2 regions of the Kitasatospora sp. NPDC097691 genome follow, and region 2 is predicted to be linked to the other one. Evidence: riboswitches for the same ligand, from Rfam matches in the RefSeq annotation. Region 2 holds a riboswitch; the other holds the start of a gene.
The links. A riboswitch is a leader RNA that binds a small molecule or an ion and turns the genes downstream of it on or off. The one in region 2 is predicted to bind cyclic di-AMP.
Positions count from the first base shown of each region.

Region 1: another riboswitch for cyclic di-AMP. It lies ahead of ABTY56_RS16505 (transglycosylase family protein); the one in region 2 lies ahead of ABTY56_RS32850 (M23 family metallopeptidase).

Region 1 is NZ_JBEORY010000020.1:4,924-11,871, forward strand. Features, by position in the region: gene ABTY56_RS16485 (Ppx/GppA phosphatase family protein) at 1-663, opposite strand, end outside; partial or broken gene ABTY56_RS16490 (DUF501 domain-containing protein) at 849-1,364, opposite strand; gene ABTY56_RS16495 (FtsB family cell division protein) at 1,336-1,818, opposite strand; gene eno (phosphopyruvate hydratase) at 1,937-3,223, opposite strand; gene ABTY56_RS16505 (transglycosylase family protein) at 3,498-4,289, opposite strand; cyclic di-AMP (ydaO/yuaA leader) riboswitch at 4,295-4,463, opposite strand; gene ABTY56_RS16510 (cytochrome P450 family protein) at 4,707-6,080, opposite strand; gene ABTY56_RS16515 (SDR family NAD(P)-dependent oxidoreductase) at 6,346-6,771, shown strand; gene ABTY56_RS16520 (nucleoside triphosphate pyrophosphohydrolase) at 6,777-6,948, opposite strand, start outside.
Region 2 is NZ_JBEORY010000067.1:22,647-29,594, forward strand. Features, by position in the region: gene ABTY56_RS32825 (GNAT family N-acetyltransferase) at 1-20, opposite strand, end outside; gene ABTY56_RS32830 (class I SAM-dependent methyltransferase) at 63-875, opposite strand; gene ABTY56_RS32835 (sensor domain-containing protein) at 1,051-1,791, opposite strand; gene ABTY56_RS32840 (GNAT family N-acetyltransferase) at 1,942-2,520, opposite strand; gene ABTY56_RS32845 (hypothetical protein) at 2,563-3,438, shown strand; gene ABTY56_RS32850 (M23 family metallopeptidase) at 3,560-4,393, opposite strand; cyclic di-AMP (ydaO/yuaA leader) riboswitch at 4,406-4,564, opposite strand; gene ABTY56_RS32855 (YiaA/YiaB family inner membrane protein) at 4,762-5,052, shown strand; gene ABTY56_RS32860 (alpha/beta fold hydrolase) at 5,184-6,011, shown strand; gene ABTY56_RS32865 (TetR/AcrR family transcriptional regulator) at 6,080-6,646, shown strand.

The DNA.
Region 1 (6,948 bases), on a different contig from region 2:
CACCGTGGTGACCGTCCCGGCCAGGCCCACCAGGGTGGCCGCGCCGGTCAGCGGGACGACCTCCTCGGCCTTGTCCAACTCGGCCCGCACATGCGCCCGGGCCTCGGCGATCTGCTCCGCGGAGGGCAGCTCGGCGCCGCCGAAGTGCCGCTCGGTGAGCCGCACGCAACCGATGTCCACCGAGCGGGCCGCCTGCACCTCGTCCACGCCGAGCACGAACTCGGTCGAGCCGCCACCGAGGTCGAACACCAGGTAGGGGGCGGGGAACTGACCTCCGGTCAGCTCCTTGGTGGCGCCCAGGAAGGACAGTCGCGCCTCCTCCTCGCCGCTCACCACCTCGGGCTCGACGCCCAGGACGTCGCGCACGCCCTTGACGTACTCGTCGCTGTTCTCGGCGTCCCGGGAGGCGCTGGTGGCGACGAAGCGCACCCGCTCCGGGCCGACGCCGAAGCCGGAGATGATCTCCTGGTACTCCCGGCAGGCCGCGAAGGTGCGGGCCAGCGCGTCCGGGTGCAGCCGGCCGGTCTGGTCCACGCCCTGGCCCAGCCGGTTGACGATCATCCGGCGGTCGAGGTCGGTGATCTCCCCGGTCTCCGGGTCCAGGTCGGCGACCAGCAGCCGGATCGAGTTGGTGCCGCAGTCGATCGCGGCGACGCGGGTCATGGTCACTGCGACTCCTGCTGCCCGCCGGTGTCCTCGGCCGGCCCGTCCTCGGCCGGCTCCTGCGCAGCCCGCTTCTTGGCGGCGCGCTGGGCGGTCTTCTGCTGCTTGGCGGCGATCACGGCCTCGTGGTCCTGGTCCTTGGCGCGGTTGCGGGCGACCCGCTCACCGGCCGCCCGGACCTCCTCCGGGGAGACGCACGGGCCCTTGGCCCACCAGTCCTCCAGCATGCCGATCGCCTCGTCGCCGAGCGGGTTGACGCCCTCGCCGGCCGCCAGCGAGTGGCCGACCAGCACGTGCAGGCACTTCACCCGGTCCGGCATGCCGCCGGCGCTCGGGAAGCCCTCCAGCACCTCGATCGCGTCGCGCCGGGCGATGTAGTCCTCGTGCGCCTTCTGGTAGGCGGCGGCCAGCTCCGGGTCCTCGGCGAGCCGGGCGCTCTGGTCCTTCATGACGCCTTCCGCCTCCAGGGTGCCGATCAGCGAGGCGGCCTTGGGGCAGGTCAGGTAGTACAGCGTCGGGAACGGCGTGCCGTCCGGCAGGCGCGGAGCCGTCTCCACGACGTCCGGGTTGCCGCAGGGGCAGCGGTGCGCCACACCGCGCAGGCCGCGCGGCACCCGGCCGAGCTGGGCGGCGATGGCCGCGACGTCGGCGTCGGAGACGGCGGGGTGGTTCTCAGTGGTCATGGGGGGAGGTGTCTCCAACGGGGGACGGTGGGAGCGGAAGGGGGGTGCCGGGGGCCGGCGCGGCCGTGTCGGCGGCGTCGACCGAGTCCCAGATGCTGGTGTACCAGGGCTTGGCGGCCGTCGCCTGACCGGCGGCCACCCCGGTGGCGGGGGCGCCGGCGGCGGACGAGGAGGGCTTGGCGGAAGCCTGGCCGGCCGGGTCCACCGCGATGTACGGGGTCTCCCCCGGCACCGCGTAGTGCAGCCGGGCGCGCGCCTGCGCCTTGACGTACTCCGGGTCCTGCCAGCGGGCCCTGTCCCGGCGCAGCTGCTCGACCTGCTGGCGCACGCGGTCGGCCTTCGCCCGCTGGGCGGAGATCTCGGCGCGCTGGGAGATGATCTGCCGCGTCGGGTAGGCGAGGATCGCCACCAGCGAGCACAGCACCAGGACGAGGACGGTCGCCCGGCTCGTGAACCGAGGCCGGGCCGCCAAGCCCGGGATCCTCCAGCCTGCCATCTCCCGTATCCCCTCCTGGTCGCGACGGTGCCCCGCCGTCCACCCTACGGGGTGAACGGCGGGGCACCGGTCAGGCTGGCGCTGGCGCGGGTGCTCAGCCCTCGTGCTTGAAGCGCGGGAAGGCGCCGCGGCCGGCGTACTCGGCGGCGTCGTCGAGGATCTCCTCGATGCGCAGCAGCTGGTTGTACTTGGCGACGCGCTCGGAGCGGGCCGGGGCACCGGTCTTGATCTGGCCGCAGTTGGTGGCGACGGCCAGGTCGGCGATGGTGACGTCCTCGGTCTCGCCGGAGCGGTGCGACATCATGCAGCGGTAGCCGTTGCGCTGGGCGAGCTCGACGGCGTCCAGGGTCTCGGTCAGCGAGCCGATCTGGTTCACCTTCACCAGCAGCGCGTTGGCGGTGCCGGTCTCGATGCCCTTGGCCAGGCGGGCCGGGTTGGTGACGAACAGGTCGTCGCCGACCAGCTGGACCTTGTCGCCCAGCTTGACGGTCATGGCCTTCCAGCCCTCCCAGTCGGACTCGTCCAGCGGGTCCTCGATGGAGACCAGCGGGTAGGCGGCGACCAGCTCGGCGTAGTACTCGATGAGCTCGTTGGCCGTGAGGGCCTTGCCCTCGAACTGGTAGGCGCCGTCCTGGTAGAACTCGGAGGCGGCGACGTCCAGGGCCAGCGCGACGTCACGGCCGGGCACGTAGCCGGCCTTCTGGATGGCCTCGGTGATCAGGTCCAGGGCCTCGCGGTTGCTGTCCAGGTTCGGCGCGAAGCCGCCCTCGTCGCCCAGGCCGGTGGACAGGCCGCGCTCCTTCAGCACGCCCTTGAGGGTGTGGTAGACCTCGACGCCCCAGCGGACGGCCTCGGAGAAAGACTCCGCGCCGATCGGGGCGATCATGAACTCCTGGATGTCGACGTTGGAGTCCGCGTGCGAGCCGCCGTTGAGGATGTTCATCATCGGGACCGGCAGGACGTGCGCGTTCGGGCCGCCCAGGTAGCGGAACAGCGGCAGGTCGCTGGCCTCGGAGGCGGCGTGCGCGACGGCCAGCGAGACGCCGAGGATGGCGTTGGCGCCGAGCGAGGACTTGTCCGGGGTGGCGTCCAGGTCCAGCATGGCCTGGTCGATCAGGCGCTGCTCGGTGGCGTCGTAGCCGACCAGCTCCGGGCCGATCTGCTCGATGACGGCGAGGACGGCCTTCTCCACGCCCTTGCCGAAGTAGCGGTTCTTGTCGCCGTCGCGCAGCTCCAGGGCCTCGAAGGCACCGGTGGAGGCACCCGACGGGACAGCGGCACGACCCGTGCTGCCGTCGTCGAGGCCGACCTCGACCTCGACCGTGGGGTTGCCGCGGGAGTCGAGGATCTCACGGGCTACGACGACATCGATGGACGGCACGAGGCATCTCCTTGCGGAAGCAGGGTCCCGCTGACGGTGACGCTGTCGGCGGGACGATTGCGGAGTCGTTACGGACCAGAGCCTAACCGCCCGGGCTCTCCAGGCCACGTCGGCCTCGGTCCCGTCTCAGCGTGTGGCCCCACTACCCACCGGTAGTTCACCTGCTTGTCCCAGCTTGTCCCACCGGAGCGGGCGAATGCGGACGAAGGGGGCCGGTGGGACCGACCCCCCTCTGCGCACCCCGGGCACCGGACCGGTGCCGGTGCGGACGGGCTCAGCCGAGGTGCAGGACCTGGCCGGGCATGATCAGGTCCGGGTCACCGCCGACCGTGCCGCGGTTGCCGTCGTAGAGCGCGTGCCAGCCGCCGGACACGCCCTGGGCGGTGGCGATCGACGACAGGGTGTCGCCGGAGCGGACGGTGTAGTCGTGACCGGTCTGCGCGGCCGGGGCCGGCTGGGCGGCCTGCGGGGCCGCGTGCTTGGGGGCGTACTGCTGCGCCGACTGGTCGACGGGCTTCTCGGCCCGGTCGGGCGCGGCGTGCTTCGGGGCCTGCTTCTGGACGGGCTTCTCGACCGGCTTCTGCACCGGCTTCTCGGCCGGCTTCTGGGCCTGGCGCTTGGGCGTCTGCTGCTGCGGGGCGGACTGCGGCTTGGCGTCCGAGGAGGTGTCGACGGACGCCGGGGCGCCGCCCTTGGTCAGACCGGCCTTGACGGAGCAGACCGGCCAGGCGCCGGGGCCCTGCGCGGCGAGCACCTTCTCGGCGACCGAGATCTGCTGCGCCTTGCTGGCCTGGTTGGCCTGCGCCGCGTACGACGTGCCGCCGTACGCCTTCCACGTGCTGGAGGTGAACTGCAGGCCGCCGTAGTAGCCGTTGCCGGTGTTGATGCTCCAGTTGCCCCCGCTCTCGCACTGGGCGACGGAGTCCCAGGTGGAGACCGGGGCGGCGGAGGCGCCGGTGGCGGTGAGGAGCGGCATCGCGAGTCCGACGCCGGCCACACCGGCGACGGCGATGGCCTTCTCGGCCTGGGTGCGACGACGGTGACGGCCAGTTCCAACGAACAGCATGAAGAGGTCCCTCTCCGCACGCCTGCGAGGTGAGCTGTCGGGTTCGGACCGGGAGGTGGCCCGGCCGCCGTGCGCGGAAACGATTCCGCTCGGGCGGCTTCACCCCAAGCCGTCGAGGAACGGCAACAAACCTGGTTCCCCCGCCCCTGCCCAGGGTTCTGGTCGGTTTCCCGTGACGCGGCGGGCAGGATTCGGCGTTCCGCGCACGAGGTCCGCAGCTGCGAACTCCAGGGAGAGTAGACAGATCTTCAGACCGATCACAAGCTCATATCACAGATATCACACAGAAATTACGGCGCGTGTCCGATCGCCTACCAACGGCGCCACTATGTCCGCATTGATGGGCGTTCACGCCCCGTTGGAAGCCTGCCGGGCGACGTTCCGTCAGCACGTTTCCCGGCGTTTCGTCACCTCTTGTCAGTTCGCCGGGGGCGCGGAAGGAGCGTGCGGAGGCGTATGCGGGGAGCGGCTCTCCGGAGTGAATTCGACCGGGAGTTCCCGCAGGCCACGCATGATCAGACCGCCCCGCCAGCGCAGATTCTCCGGGCTTTCCGCGAGCTGCAGATCGGGCAGCCGGGAAAGCAGCGTGGCCAGGGCGGCGCGCCCCTCCAAACGGGCCAGCGGGGCACCGATGCAGTAGTGGATGCCGTGCCCGAACCCCAGGTGGGGATTGTCCGCCCGGGCCAGGTCCAGGGTGTTCTCGTCCGCGAACCGGTCCGGATCGCGGTCCGCGGCGGCCAGCACCACCAGCACCGGATCGCCGACCGGGATGTCCACCCCGCCGATGGTCACCGGCCGTGTCGCGAACCGCCAGGTCGCCAGCTCCACCGGCCCGTCGTAGCGCAGGAGTTCCTCGATGCCCGTCTCCAGCAGCGCGCTCTCCCCGCGCGCCACCGACTCCTGCAGCAGCCGGCGCTGGCCCGGGTTGCGCAGCAGCGCGTACGTCCCGTTGCCGATCAGGTTCACGGTCGTCTCGAAGCCCGCGAAGAGGAGGATGAAGGCCATCGCCGCGGCCTCGTTCTCGGTCAGGTGCTCACCGTGGTCGCTCGCGCGGATCAGGCCCGAGATCAGGTCGTCCCCGAGGTCCGCGCGCTTGCGGTGGATCAGCTCCAGCAGGTACGCCCGCATCCGCTTCACCGCCCGTCCCACGCCGCCGCGTTGGCTGCCGCCGTGTCCCGGTTTCGTGTGTCGCAGCATCATCCCGGCCCAGTCGCGGAAGTCGTCCTGGTCCTCGGCCGGCACGCCCAGCATGTCGCAGATCGCGTAGATGGGGAGCGGGAAGGCGAACTCGTGGATCAGGTCCGCCGAGCCGCGCTGCGCGAAGCCGTCGATCAGCCGGTCGGTGAGCTGCTGCACCCGCGGCTCGAACTCGGCCACCCGGCGTGGGGTGAACGCCTTCGACACCAGCCGGCGCAACCGGGTGTGGTCCGGCGGGTCGATGTTCAGCAGGTGCGTCATCAGGTCCGCCTGCCGCTCCCCCGGAATGCCCACCCGGCCGGTGCGGTGCGCCTGCTCGCTGTGGTGCGCCGGGTTCTTCGACAGCCGGGCGTCCGCGAGCGCCTGCCGGGCGTCCGCGTACCTGGTCACCAGCCAGGCCTCGACACCGCTCGGCAGCGTGGTGCGGTGCACCGGGGCGTGCTCGCGCAGCCAGGCGTAGGCGGGGTACGGATCGGCGGCGAACTCCCAGGTGAACAGCTGCGGAGCAGCGTCGGCGGGCTGGGCGGCGGCGGGCCGGGCGGGGTCGGCGGTCGGGGCGGCGGCGGGCCGGGCGGGGTCGGGCTGAGCTGGCATGGGTCGACCGTATCCGGTGGGTGCGCTCCCCCTCCGCCGGCGGCTCACGACCCCCGTGACAACGGCGCACGACGGGCGCGCCAACACTCCGTGGACGACCCGTGGACGGTCCGTGGACAGCTCTTGGACAGGTCTTGGCCGGACGGCGGGCGTGAGCCTGGTCACCTGAGGGGTAATCCCTGTTGCGGAGGGTCAGGTCGTGCCTACGATCCTCCGCAGTACGCGTGGGCGCCGGTGCGGTGTCGCCCACAGGGAGGAGCAGACCATGCGGGTCAGCGGGTCAGTCGTCGTCATCGCGGTACTGGACGGCGGGTCGGGCGCCGACCTCGCCCGCCGGTTCGCCGCGGCCGGCACCGTCGGAATGCTGATCGCCGACCAGCACGTCGGCATCGCCGAGGACCTCGCCGCCGAACTCGACCGGCCGGGCTGCCCCGTCGTCGGCGTCTCCGGCGACATCCGCCGCCCCAGCGACGTCGCCGCCCTCGTCGACACCGCGGAGAAGCACCTCGGGCCGATCGACCTGTTCGCCGTCGCCGGCCCGGACGGCGAGCGGATCGTCTCCCTCGCCGACCTGCCCGACCACCTCGACCTGGAACGACTCGCCGAACTCGTCTTCCTCGTCGGCGAGGCCATCGGCGAACTCGTCCCGCCGCAGCGGCGCCCCGTGGAGAGCACCGCCACGGCGGCCTGAGCGCCCTACTCCCCGTCCGGCTCCCCGCCGGGCTCCCCGTCCGGCTTGAGGCCCTCGGCCGCGCGCACCGCGTCCCGGTAACCGCGCGCGGCCGAGCGCAGCGCCGCGTCCACGTCCACCCCGGCGTCGTGCGCCCGCTGCGCCACCGCGAGCAGCAGTCGGCCCGCCGACTCCGCG
Region 2 (6,948 bases):
CGGATCGTCGTGTCGGTCATGCGGCCAGTATAGGGGCGCAGGGCGCTAGTGATCATTACATGCTAGGCGGCCGCCGCCCGGCGGCGACGGTCGGCGGCACGCAGCACCAGGACGCGGAGGGTGCGGCCGTCCTCGGCCAGGGGGACCCGGTGGACCTCGCTGGCGATGCGGCGCTCGCCGAGTGCGTACCGCAGGGGGTCGAGGTGGCCGCAGCGGCGGCCGCGACCGTCGCACAGCGGCTGGACGCGGACCTCGCCGTCAGGGGAGGTGACCCGGACCAGCTCGGTCAGGGCCGCCAACTGGTGCTCGGGGCCGAAGAGTTCGGGGTAGGCGAAGAGCAGGTAGCCGCTCAGGGTGAGAGCGAAGGTGCCGTCCGCGAAGGGCAGCCGGGGCAGTTCGGCGGCCACGTACCGTTGCGGGTGCGCGGCCGAGTCGGCGGCGAACAGCCGACGGGCGCGGTCCCAGCTGCGCAGGTAGCGCTCGGGTCGGTGGGGGCGGGGCGCGGGGTAGAGGTACGGACGGTCGGCCATCGCGGTGGCCATCGCCTCCCGGGCGGCCCGGGCGCGGTCCGCGACCACCGGCAGCGGCAGCGCGTACGCCGGGTCGACGGCGATCACCCGGCAGCCCAGCTCGCACGCCTCGGCGGCCAGGCCGGCCGCGCCGCCGGGGCAGTCCAGCAGCGGCCCCGGCAGGGCGGCGAGCCGGGCCCGGGTGAGGTCGAACAGGGCGCAGTACTCGTCCAGCGGACGGGAGGTGACCAGGACGTCCGGCGGGCCGGAGGGACCCTGTTCGAGGGGGAACCCTTCGGCGGGGAAGCGTTCGGGGGGAAAGCCTTCGGCGGGGAAACGTTCGGAGGGAAAGCCTTCGGCGGCCACGCGGCCATCCGAACACGCGGCGGCCCCGCCCGCACCCGGAGGGCGGACGGGGCCGGAGGGGGCCGGAGGGGCCGGAGGGGCCGGAGGGGCCGGAGGGGCCGGAGGGGCCGGAGGGGCCGGAGGGGCCGGACCGAACCGGACCGAACCGGACCGGCCCGGACCGGTCGGTACCGGCTCAGCGGCCGAGCAGGCCCTGGACGGCGGCCCGGTTGACGTTGGTCAGGCCGCGGACCAGCTGCGCGGTGAGGAACACCAGCACCACCCCGACCAGCGAGACCGCGGCGATCTGCCACACCCCCTCGATGTAGTAGACGTGCCGCACGTGGTGGCTGTCCGTGTAGTCGAACACCTGGTACCCGCGCCAGTCGGTGTAGGTCGGGAAGACCCAGTGGTAGACGGGGTAGAGCGCCATCGCCCAGCCGACCAGCAGGAACACCAGCGTCATGGTGAAGCTGAAGATCGCCCAGGGGAACATCACCACCTGGTGCAGCGCGGCCTTCCAGCCCGCCGGGTCCGCCAGCCGCGCGGTGATCGCACCCCAGGTGCCCGGCCGGACCTGGCGCACCGGCTTCGGGCCGGGGACGTCCAGGGCCAGCATGCCGCGCACCCGGGCCCGCTCCAGCCGGCCGAACCCCCGGCCGGCGACGGCCAGGCCGGCCAGTACGGGCAGGCCGAGGGCCGTGACGAAGGTGCCGAGGCCGAGGCAGAACAGCGTGATCGTGACGGTGAACCCGGCGATCGCCACCGGCAGGCCGGTGAGCACGTACCCGATCTCGCGGTAGTAGTGCGCGGAGAACGGCGCCGCCAGGAAGGCCGGCGGCTGTTCCGTCCGGTTGGCCCGGTCGGGGCGCGGGTCGGCGCCGTAACCGCCCAGGATGTCCGACTCGTGGTCCAGTGTGCTTCGGCTGCTGCTCATGTACCGGCCCCCGGCCCCTCGTTGTGACGGTCGTTCGCGTTCCCTGACGTCGTCCAGTCTGGTCGAACGGGGGGTCGCGGGGGCATCCGGAGGCCTGGCGGATCGGGGGTGGGGTTAACCCCCCTCCCCTCCGGGCCACTGGTCGAACGGCTACCGGCTACCGGCCGGGCCCGACCACTCGACGGCGAGCAGCACGTAGAGGTCCGAGTCGGACCGGTCGCCGGCCTGGAGCCGGTCCTGCCGCGCCCGCCCCTCCGGCCGGAACCCGAGCCTGGTGAGCACCTTGGCGGAGGCCGTGTTGTCCGCCTCGACCCGGGCCTCCAACCGGCGCAGGCCCAGGACGCGGAAGCCGAAGTCGCAGAGCAGGGCAGTGACCTCGCCCCCGTAGCCGCCGCCCTGGAACTCGCGGCCGAGGACGCAGCCGAGGTGGGCGTCGCGGTGCTCCCCGAGGGTGAGCGAGGCCTGGCCGATCGGGGTCGCGTCCTGCGGGTCCTCGGCGTCGGCCAGCCTGGTGACGGCGAGCCGGTAGGTGTCCCGCTGCTCGGCCATCGCCTCGTCCAGGTAGAGCTCGATCTGGTCGGCGCAGGTCTCGCGGTCGTGCGGCTCGAACGGCAGGTGCCGGGTGACCTCCGGGTCGCCGAACAGCGCGTGCAACGCGTCCACGTCGCCCTCGGTGTGGTGGTACTCGCGGATGGCCAGCCGGGGGCCGGTGAGTCGAACGGGGACCATGGCTGCCGACCCTACCCGCCCCCGGCGGCTACCGTTCGGACTATGAACGACGAAGACCTGCGGCTCGCCCCGCGCACCAGGGCCGCCGACCTGCTCGCCTGGGCGGCCGAGCAGGGCCGCACGCCGGTGGCCGAGGGGCCGCTGCACGCGGTGCTGGCGCTGCTGGAGCTGGGCGAGAGCAGGATGCACGACGGCTGGCCCGAACTGACCTCCGACGCGGTGGAGCACCTGCTGTACGAGCGCCTCCACCTGTACGTCCAACCCGAACCCGAGGAGGACCCGCTCGCGTACGGCGAGGCGGTCCGGCTGCTGATCGACCACCAGCGGGCGGCCCGGCGGCTCAACGCCAAGCGTCAGGAGCGGCTGCACGCGGAGGCCGAGTGGCAGGGCGAGGTCGCGGCCGGGCTGCTGCGCCGCGCCGACCTGGTGACCTGGCCCCGGCTGTACGCGCTGCTGCTGCACGCGCACGGGGTGGACGTCGCGGACGGGTCGGCGGTGCGGGACTGGCTGACCGGCTTCGGCGGGCTCGCGGAGGAGGAGCGGCTGGCCGCGTACGAGGCCCTGGTGCCGGCCGGCTGGCTGGACGAGCCGGACGAGCAGGGCTGGGGACCGGGCCGGGTGCTGTCCGTCGGCATGGCCACGGACGGCGCCCGGCGGCTGCTGGAGCAGGGCCTGATGCGGCGCAGCTACCGCAACCTGGCCGAGCTGACCGCGCTCGGGCGGCCGATGCCGGACGAACTGACCGGGGACTTCGGGCACTTCGAGGACGCGGCGGTCGATGCGGCGCTCGACCTGTTCGGGGAGTGGACGGTGCCCGGGCTGCCGCGGCTGCTGGTGGCGGAGTTCCCGGAGCTGGCGCCGGAGCCGGGCCAGGAGGAGATCGACGCCTACCTGACGCAGCTGCCCGCCGAGGAGTAGGCGCCCGCGGAAACCGAGAGCCCCCGGCCGCGTGCGACCGGGGGCTCTCGGGTGTCCGTCACGGGCTCCCGGGTGTCCGTCACGGGCTCTCAGGTGTCCGTCACGGGCTCCCGGGTGTCCGTTACGGGTTGAGGCCGTGCTGCTGGAGCCAGGGCTCCGGGTCGACCGGGGCGCCGCCGCCGGGGCGGACCTCCAGGTGCAGGTGCGGGCCGGTGACGTTGCCGGTCGCGCCGACCTTGCCGATCTGCTGGCCGGAGGTGACCGTGCCGGAGCCCTTGATGATCGAGGAGAGGTGGCAGTACCAGATCTCGGTGCCGTCGGGCAGGGTCTCGACGATCCGGTAGCCGTACGAGCCGGACCAGCCGGCCGAGGTGATGGTGCCCTGGCCGAGCGCGTAGACCGGGGTGCCGGTGTCGGCGGCGAAGTCCAGGCCGGTGTGCAGGTTGGCCCAGTAGCGGGCGCTCTGGCCGTAGTGGGCGGAGAGCCGGTAGTCCTTCACCGGGAGGGTGAGGGCGGCGGCCCGCTTGGCCTCCGCCTCGTCGGCGGCGCGCTTGGCCTCGGCTTCCTTGGCGGCGGCCTTGGCCTCGGCCTCCTGCGCGGCCTGCAGCCGGGCGGTCTCCTCGGCGGCGGTGCGCTGGCCGTCGGCCTGCTGCTGGATGCGGGCGGCGAGCGCGAGGCCGGGGTCGGCGGAGAGGGCGACCGGCGTCTCGTCCGGGGCCTCGATGGCGGGCGCGGCGGCCGGGGTGGCCGAGGCGAAGCCGGTGGCGCCAAGGGTGGCGGCGACGGCGGTGACGCCGAGCAGCGGGGAGGCGCCGCGGGCCTGACGCGGCATCCGGTGCCGGTTGGTCTCGGCCTCCGGGCCGAAGGCCTCGGGACCGTCCGCACCGGGGTGGTCGAGGAGCTGGGTACCGGCTGCGGGGCCGGCCGGGTGTGCCGGAGTGTGCGTCGACGCCACGGAGGCGCGCTCCTTTCCTTCCTTCGCGCCTACCGGGTTAGCTGACGGGTTCGGAGCAGGAAGGTCTCCTACGGCCGGGCCGGGGCCCCGCCGATTCACCCCAAGGAACGTGGTTCCCCGGCTCCCTGACCTGCCCGGAGGCCGGCCGGCGGGATTAGGCGACGGCGCACGGTGCCGTCTGGGTACGGCGTTGACGACCGCGCTGCGTTATCAAACGTTAATCCTAGGACGCTCTGATTCCAAGCCATCCGTCCGGGACGGCCGTGGAGCGGGTGATCGGACGTCAACGAACGACCCTTCGACACGAGCACCCCATCTGAGTACTCCTACTCATGTGCGGCCCGACCGGGCGGCCGCATCCTGACGCCATGAGCGCACCGATGCAGAACCGCACGACGGCCGCCTACTACATCCAGGCCATCCTCTCCTTCGCCCTCTCGGGCACGACCCTCGCCGTCGGGATCGCCTACCTGCCGGTCGGCGGGTGGACTCGGGCGTTCCTCGGGATCGGCCTCCTCTACACCGTCAGCTCCGCGTTCACCCTGGCGAAGGTGATCCGGGACCGGCAGGAGACGAACGAGATCGTCAGCCGGGTCGACCAGGCCCGGCTGGAGAAGCTGCTCAGCGAGCACGATCCGTTCAAGGTCGAGGGGGTCTGAGGCACACCCCCTCCTCTCCCCTCGTCCCCGCCCCTCCGGTCGAGCCCTTGACGGCTAAGGCTATTAGCCTTAGCTTTATGGCTATCGGCAGTACCGCCGATGCCCGCAGCGGCGGACCGAGGAGGCCCACCATGAACGCCACCATCACCCCGGACACCCAGTACCTGACCCTCCCCGGCGGGCGGATCGCCTTCGACGACACCCGGCAGGGCGACCGCACCCCCGTCGTCCTGCTCCCGGGCATGCTCGACAGCCGCGCCGCGTACCGGCACCTCCGCCCGCTGCTCGTCGCCGCCGGCCACCGGGTCGTCACCATGGACCTGCGCGGCTTCGGCGAGTCCTCCATCACCTGGGACGACTACAGCCCCGCCGCCATCGCCGACGACGTCCTCGCCCTGCTCGACCACCTCGGCATCGAGCGCGCCGTCCTCGCCGGGAACTCCTACACCGGCGCGACGGTCGTCAAGGCCGCCGGGGACGCGCCGGAGCGGGTCGCCGGGATCGTCCTGATCGACGCCTTCGTCGAGAACCCGCAGCCCGGCGCCCTGATGCGCGGCGTCCTCGGCCTGATGGGCGCCGCGCTCGTCCACTGGCCCGCCTTCTGGGGCTTCTACCTGCGCCGGATGGCCTTCCCCGGCGCCAAGCCCGCCGACTTCGACGCCTACGTGAACGGGCTGGTCGCCGCGCTGCGCACCCCGGGCCGCAAGACCGCCACCCGCGGCTACGTCACCGGGGACGCCTCGCCGGTCGGCTGGACGGCCGCCGTGCGGTGCCCGGCGCTGGTGGTCATGGGCAGCAAGGACCCCGACTTCCCCAAGCCGGAGCTCGTCGCCGACCGGCAGGTCGCGGCACTCGGCGCGCGGAAGGCGATGATCGAAGGGTCCGGGCACTACCCGATGGCCGACAACCCGCATGCCACCGCAGACGCCCTGCTGCCCTTCCTCGCCGAACTCGCCTGACGCCGCCCGACCGCCGCCGGACCACCGCCCGACCACCGCCCGACTTCCGTACGGAGAGACCCGAGACCATGCCCCGCATAGGACTGACCCCCGACCAGGTCGTCGACCACGCCATCGCCCTCCTGGACGAACAGGGCACCGAAGCCCTCACCCTGGCCGCGGTCGCCGCCCGGGCCGGCGTCGCCACCCCCTCGCTGTACAAGCACGTCAGCGGCGGCCTGGCCGAACTGCGGCGGCTGATCGCGGTCCGGGTCACCGGCGAACTGGCCGACCGCCTCGCGGACGCCGCGGTCGGCCGCAGCGGGGACGACGCCGTCGCCGCCGTCCTGCGCGCCTACCACGCGTACGCCACCGAACACCCGCACCGCTACAACGCCCTCCCCCAGGCCCCCCAGGCCGACGACGACCTCGCCGGGGCGGCCGCGCGACTCGTCGGCGTGATCATCGCCGTCCTGCGGGAGTACGGACTCGACGGCTCCGAGGCGATCCACGCCGCCCGCACCGTCCGCTCCGTCGCCCATGGCTTCGCCTCCCTCACCACCGCCGGCGCCTTCCGCCTCGCCGAGGACCTCACCATCACCCAGGACCGCCTCATCGCCACCCTCACCACCGGTCTCCGCAGCTGGCCCGCCTGACAGGCCGCCCACGAGCCCGGCCGACCGACGAACACGAGAAGTCGGACCGGCCGAGCCCTCGTGCCGCCCCGGCGGGGGCGGAGGAGAAGGGGACGGAGAAGGGGAGAAGGGCGCGCGCGGGAAGTCGGACCGGCCGACTTCTGATGTCTGCCGGCCGGGGCGGGAACGGCGAAAGCAGCGCCGGGATGAGACCGACAGCAGCAGCTGGTGCGGCGGCTCTGTCACCCTGGGCCGTCCGGTGCGACCGGGCCCCGAGGATCCGCTTCCGTGACACCGTGCACACCGGCCCCACACATCCCGGG